Linked DNA regions of Tistrella mobilis. The protein of the gene in region 2 interacts with the protein of the main gene of each other region in a pairwise test. Links are inferred from orthologs where the notes say so. Each region holds a gene or a part of one and is shown on either strand. Other genes may lie near its edges. The genes, in order: secA and secG.

Region 1 (3,558 bases), 1.8 Mb from region 2 along the record:
GTCATGGCTCAGCAGGTCTGGGATCGGGCCTTCGCCTGCAATATCGCCCGGGCGCTGAGGGATGCGGAGCCGCCGGCGGTGGTGCTGGGCATCATCGGTCGCGGCCATCTCGCCTTCGGCAACGGCACGCCCCACCAGCTGGCCGATCTGGGCATCCATGACACCGCGGTTCTGATGACCGGTTCTGCAGAAGACCCGTTTGCCCTGGCCCCTGGCGCGGCGGACGCGGTCTGGCGTTTCGACGCCTGATCCGGATCCGCCGGATGTGCCGTCCGCCCGCGGATGGCGGGATCCACGGTTTCGGGTGACAGCTTGTGGTGGTTTCAACCATCGCCGAGGTGCGCGCGCCCCATGTCTTCCGCTCCCCCCGCACTCGATGGCAGGGCCTGGGCACTGCTGCTCACCCTCGCCACGGTGGACGGGCGGCTCTTCCAACGCAAACGCCCGCGACATCCATGATGCCGCGGGCGTTTGCGCGTCGTCTGCAGCGGATCCGTCTCAGACCAGCCGGCCGTGGCAGTGCTTGAACTTCTTGCCGGAACCGCAGGGGCAGTTGCTGTTGCGGGGCGTGCGCTCCCAGCCGGCGGGCAGGGCCTCCGGCGGGGCATCCTCGCCCGGGGCATCGGTCACGGCCGCCGGGCCGGGCAGGCTTTCGGCGGTCGGCTGCATCGGCCGTTCCGCTTCCTGCGGCTGGGCGCCGGCCATGCGGATCTCCAGATGCGACAGCACCTGGGTCACGGTCTCGCGCATGCGATCCAGCATCGCCTCGAACAGCGAGAAGGCCTCGCGCTTGTACTCGTTCAGCGGATCCTTCTGCGCATAGGCGCGCAGCACGATGCCCTGGCGGAGATAGTCCAGCTGGAGCAGATGCTCCTTCCAATGGTGGTCGATGATCTGAAGCAGCAGGCTCTTCTCGACCCGGTGCATGGTCTCGGCACCATAGGCCTCGATCTTCTGCGCCATCACGGCATCGGATGCCTGGGTGATCCGCTCGCGCAGGATGTCGGGATCGATGCCTTCCTCTGCCGCCCAGTCCTTGATCGGCAGGTCGACCGCCAGCACCTTGCGGCAGCGCTCGGTCAGATCGTCGACCTTCCACTGCTCGGGGTAAGACTTCTCGGGGGCGTATTCCGAGACGATCTCACCGATGACCTCGTGGCGCATCGACAGCACGGTGTCGTCGACGCGCTCGGCATTCATCATCTCGCGGCGCTGTTCGTAGACGACCTTGCGCTGGTCGTTCATCACGTCGTCATAGCGCAGCAGGTTCTTGCGGATGTCGAAGTTGCGGGCTTCGACTTTCTGCTGGGCCTTTTCCAGCGCCTTGTTGATCCAGGGATGGGTGATCGCCTCACCCTCTTCCAGACCCAGCCGCTTCAGCATCCCGTCGATGCGCTCCGAGCCGAAGATGCGCATCAGGTCGTCTTCGAGCGAGACGAAGAATTTCGACGCACCGGGATCGCCCTGACGGCCCGACCGGCCGCGGAGCTGGTTGTCGATGCGCCGGCTTTCATGGCGTTCCGAGCCGATGACGTAGAGGCCGCCGGCCGCCATCACCTTCGCCTTGGCCTCTTCGAGCTGGGCTGCGATTTCGGCGGTGCGGCGGGTGCGCTCCGCCTCGTCGGTGACGTCGGCCAGTTCGACCTCGACCCGCATCTGAAGATTGCCGCCGAGCTGGATGTCGGTACCGCGGCCGGCCATATTGGTCGCGATGGTCACGGCACCCGGGCGGCCGGCCTGGGCGACGATCTGGGCTTCCTGCTCGTGATAGCGGGCGTTCAGCACCTGATGGGGCACGCCGGCCTCGGTGAACAGCCGCGAGATCAGTTCCGACTTTTCGATCGAGACCGTGCCGATCAGCACCGGCTGGCCCTTGGCCGAGGCCTGCTTCACCTCGGCGACGATCGCCTGGATCTTCTCGCGCTCGGTCCGGTAGACCTCGTCATCGGCATCCTTGCGCTGCACCGGCCGGTTGGTCGGGATGGCGACGACTTCAAGCTTGTAGATCTCGCCGAACTCGCCCGCCTCGGTCAGCGCCGTGCCGGTCATGCCCGACAGCTTCGGATAGAGGCGGAAATAGTTCTGGAAGGTGATCGAGGCCAGCGTCTGGTTCTCGTTCTGGATCGTCACCCGCTCCTTGGCTTCCAGAGCCTGGTGCAGGCCCTCGGAATAGCGGCGTCCGTCCATCATGCGGCCGGTGAACTCGTCGATGATGATGACCTTGTCATCCTTGACGATGTAGTCCACGTCGCGGGTGAACAGCTTGTGGGCGCGCAGCGCCTGGTTCACGTGATGGACGATGGCGACGTTCTCGACGTCGTAGAGCCCGCCCTGGATCAGACCGGCCTCGCGCAGCCCGGTCTCGATCCGCTCCTGGCCGGCCTCGGTCAGGATCACCGTGCGCTGCTTCTCGTCCTTTTCGAAATCCTCATCGCCCAGGCCGGGAATGAAGGTGTCGACCAGACGGTACAGGTCGGAATTGTCCTCGGTCGGCCCCGAGATGATCAGCGGCGTGCGTGCCTCGTCGATCAGAATACTGTCGACCTCGTCGACGACGGCGAAGTTGAACGGCCTCTGGACCATCTGGTCCAGACCGTACTTCATGTTGTCGCGCAGATAGTCGAAGCCGAACTCGTTATTGGTGCCGTAGGTGATGTCGGCGGCATAGGCGAGCCGGCGGGAATGGTCGTCCATGCCGGGCAGGATCACGCCGACCGTCAGGCCCAGGAAGCGATGGACCTGACCCATCCAGTGCGAGTCGCGCCGGGCCAGATAATCGTTCACCGTCACGACATGCACGCCCTTGCCCTCAATCGCATTGAGGTAGGCGGCAAGCGTCGAAACCAGGGTCTTGCCTTCGCCGGTCTTCATCTCGGCGATCTTGCCCTGGTGCAGAACCATGCCGCCGATCAGCTGGACGTCGAAATGCCGCTGGCCCAGTACCCGTCGCGCGGCCTCGCGCACGGTTGCGAAGGCATCCACCAGAATGGAGTCGGGCGTCTCACCTTTGGCGAGACGCTCGCGGAACTGGTCGGTGCGCGCGCGCAGCGCCGCATCGTCGAGGGCCTGAACCTCGGGCTCCTTGGCGTTGATGGCCTGCACCGCCCGCTGGAGCGACTTCACCGTCCGATCGTTGGCGGTTCCGAAAACCCGCCGGGCAAGAGCGCCGAACATGTAATCCCCTGACCTGCTCCACGAAACACGCGAGACCGTCCGGACCGGAGCATGCGGGGTGCGGACGGCGACGTCATCATGCGCGCGACTGAACATGGATGCGAGCGGAACCCGCCTCCACGAACGTTCCTCAAATAAGGGGTCGTGGGTGCCCTGTCAATCACGCGGGGGGTGCGGCCGGCGCTTCGTCGCCGATGGCGCTGCACGCTTGCAAGGTCATGGGTTTTCGGCACTTGTGATCAGCGTTGGCCTGTGCATCATGAGCGTCCTGATCTGCTGGCGGCGAAGTCGTCGGCAGGCGTCCTGACGGGCCGGCGACCTCTGCCCGATCCCCGCGCCCCGACCGACCCTTAGGGAGACTGTCCGCATGCTCATCCGCAGCGC
Region 2 (3,073 bases):
CGTCGAGGACGCCTTCGGCAGGTCAGCCAGATGGCGGGCAATCTCAATCACCGCCATCTGCATGCCGAAGCAGATGCCGAAATAGGGAATACGCCGCTGCCGCGCGAAGGTGACCGCCGCGATCTTGCCCTCGGCGCCGCGCTCGCCGAAGCCGCCGGGGACCAGAATGCCGTGCACACCTTCCAGATGCAGCATGGCGTCGTCACGCTCGAACACCTGCGCATCGATCCACTTCAGGCGGACCTTGACGTTGTTGGCGATGCCACCATGGGTCAGCGCTTCGTTGAGCGACTTGTAGGCGTCCATCAGCTCGACATACTTGCCGACGACCGCAATGGTCACTTCGCCCTCGGGCCGCTTGATCCGGTCGACCACCCGTTCCCAGCCCGAAAGGTCGGGCCGTGGCGCGCCGGTGATGCCGAAAGACTTGAGCACCTGGGTGTCGAGCCCGTGCTCGTGATAACGGATCGGGACCTCGTAGATGGTCTCGACGTCGTAGGCCGGCACCACCGCCTCTTCGCGCACATTGCAGAACTGCGCGATCTTGCGGCGATCGGAGGCAGGGATTTCGCGGTCGCAGCGCACCAGCAGGATGTTCGGCTGGATACCGATGCCGCGAAGCTCCTTCACCGAATGCTGGGTCGGCTTGGTCTTCAGCTCGCCGGCCGCCTTGATATAGGGCACCAGCGTCACATGGATGAACACCGCCCGCTCGGGGCCCAGCTCGTTACCGAGCTGACGGATGCTCTCCATGAAGGGCAGGCTTTCAATGTCACCGACCGTGCCACCGATTTCGCAGAGCACAAAGTCGTGCGCCTCAGCATCGGCCAGGATGAATTCCTTGATGCAGTCGGTGACGTGCGGGATCACCTGCACGGTGCCGCCCAGATAATCGCCCCGGCGTTCGCGCGCAATCACCTCGGAATAAATCCGACCTGAGGTCACGTTGTCGTTGCGCCGGGCAGCGACGCCGGTGAAACGCTCGTAATGGCCGAGATCGAGATCGGTTTCGGCGCCGTCATCGGTGACGAAGACCTCGCCGTGCTGATACGGGCTCATGGTGCCCGGATCGACGTTGAGATAGGGGTCGAGCTTGCGAAGGCGGACACGGTAGCCGCGGGCCTGCAGCAGCGCGCCCAGCGCCGCCGAGCCCAGACCCTTGCCCAGCGAGGAAACCACGCCGCCGGTGATGAAGATGAAACGCGTCATGGGAGAAGCTCGTCCTGGTCTTTGGCGCGGGGGCGCGCCGGACGTCGATCAACGGGCGAAGGCCACGCTCCTAAAGCGCGGCCCGGCCGGCGATCGACACACCGGCCCGTCCTCGAAGTCCTTGAGCGGACCTGCCCCGACGGGCCCGGTCCATCAAGCTCCGAGCCCCGCGGCCGAAGCGGCGCGGGGCCCGAAGCAGTGTCGTCAGTTGGCGGCCGGGGCGGCCGGTGCCGAAGGCGGCGTCACCGTGTCGCCCGACGGCGCCGGTGCCGCAGGCGCGGCCGGCGTTTCAGCGGGCGCGGCCGGCGCCACGGGCGCGGTCGGCGTCGCCGGGGTGATCGGCGCTGCCGGACCTGCGGGCGCAGTGGTGTCGATGCGGTCGAGGACCGAGCCACCCCGGTTATGAGTGCCGCCGAGGATGGCGAGGCCCAGGCTGGTCAGGATGAACAGCGTGGCCAGCACGGCGGTCGCGCGGGTCAGCAGATTGGCCTGGCCGCGCACCGACATCAGCCCGCCGCCGCCACCGCCACCGCCGATGCCGAGCGCACCGCCTTCGCTGCGCTGCAGAAGAATCGTGATGATCAGCGCGATCGCCAGCAGCAGGTGGATGACCAGCAGAACACTTTCCATGGGGCGTGTGGTCCGTTCTCGAAAGTGTGGTCGCGAGGCCCGGAGTTCTGCCGGACCGCACGGGTTTCGTCAGGGGGGAGCCGCCGCCTCAGCGGGCCGGCGCCGCCGCCCCGATTGCCAGGAAGTCTGCGGCCTTGAGACTGGCACCGCCGACCAGGGCACCGTCGACATCGTCGACGCCCAGAATCTCGGCCGCGTTGCCGGGCTTCACCGAACCGCCATAGAGGATGCGGATGCCCTGGGCGGCATCGCCGAAGCGCGCCGCCAGACGTGCACGGATCGCACCATGCACCGCACGGATGTCGTCAGTGGTGGGCACGAGACCCGAGCCGATCGCCCAGACCGGCTCATAGGCCACGACCAGACGGTCGGCCGAGGCGGAAGCAGGGACGGAACCGTCGACCTGCGCCTCCACCACGGCCACGCCCTGGCCGGCCTTATACTGCTCCAGAGTCTCCCCGACGCAGATGATCGGAACGAGCCCTGCGGCTGCCGCCGCTTCCGCTTTCGCAGCCACCACGGCATCGGTTTCGCCATGATCCTGGCGCCGCTCCGAATGACCGACGATAACATAGGTGCAGCCGACATCCTTGAGCAGGACGGCGGCATGGTCACCGGTATGGGCGCCGGACGCCTTCGCATGGCAGTCCTGGCCACCCAGAGCAACGCGCGAGCCGCGGATGGCCTCACCCACGACGGGCAGCAGCGCGGCGGGCGGGCAGACGGCAAACTCGGCAGCCAGACCGTCTGCGCCCGCGGCAACTTCGGCCGCAAGCGCACGGCCATCGGCCACCAGCATGTTCATCTTCCAGTTCCCGGCGACCAGCGGCGTCGGACGATGCGGCATACCCGGTAGCTCCCGTTAATCTTAAGAGGCGGCTGCGGAAACGAGTCGATCTCTTGGCCGGTCCGGCACGCCACGGTCGCCGGCGGGTTTGCGGAGCGGCCATCATCGGTCGTCAGGTCCACGCACGCATTCACGCCCGGCAAACGCGTCTTCGCGTCCGGTCGGGGCTGCTATAACACGCCTCGCAGGGCATTTCCAGTCGGTGCGGCGGCACATAACGCAGGCCCGACATGCGGCAGGCGGGTTTCAAGATTGCGACGCGGAGGTCCCGCCTTCTATTATGCGCGCGACCGTGACCCCGGCCATGCCCCTATGCCGTGCCGCCGGGCCGAACAGAGATCAGGATCCGTCCCGCATGCTTAACCAGCTTCGCACCGCGTCCCGCCA

The links.
Region 1: the proteins of secG (region 2) and secA interact in binary tests that used the Escherichia coli proteins (3 or more experiments, as listed by UniProt). The link is inferred for Tistrella mobilis from one-to-one orthologs.

What each region holds. Positions count from the first base shown.
Region 1 is NZ_CP121017.1:4,159,995-4,163,552, reverse strand. What follows is about bases 299-3,539. They hold secA (preprotein translocase subunit SecA), read right to left. Parts: upstream 3,175-3,539; coding sequence 499-3,174; downstream 299-498. In the rest of the region: P7L68_RS24260 (ChaN family lipoprotein), read left to right, coding at 1-249; P7L68_RS24250 (peptidylprolyl isomerase), read left to right, coding at 3,542-3,558. UniProt on the Escherichia coli protein: Required for protein export, interacts with the SecYEG preprotein conducting channel.
Region 2 is NZ_CP121017.1:2,379,089-2,382,161, forward strand. Bases 127-2,882 are described here. They hold secG (preprotein translocase subunit SecG), read right to left. Parts: upstream 1,840-2,882; coding sequence 1,414-1,839; downstream 127-1,413. Other genes in these bases: P7L68_RS16580 (CTP synthase), read right to left, coding at 127-1,209; tpiA (triose-phosphate isomerase), read right to left, coding at 1,928-2,686. In the rest of the region: more of P7L68_RS16580, read right to left, coding at 1-126; P7L68_RS16595 (SurA N-terminal domain-containing protein), read left to right, coding at 3,042-3,073. UniProt on the Escherichia coli protein: Subunit of the protein translocation channel SecYEG. Overexpression of some hybrid proteins has been thought to jam the protein secretion apparatus resulting in cell death; while this may be true it also results in FtsH-mediated degradation of SecY.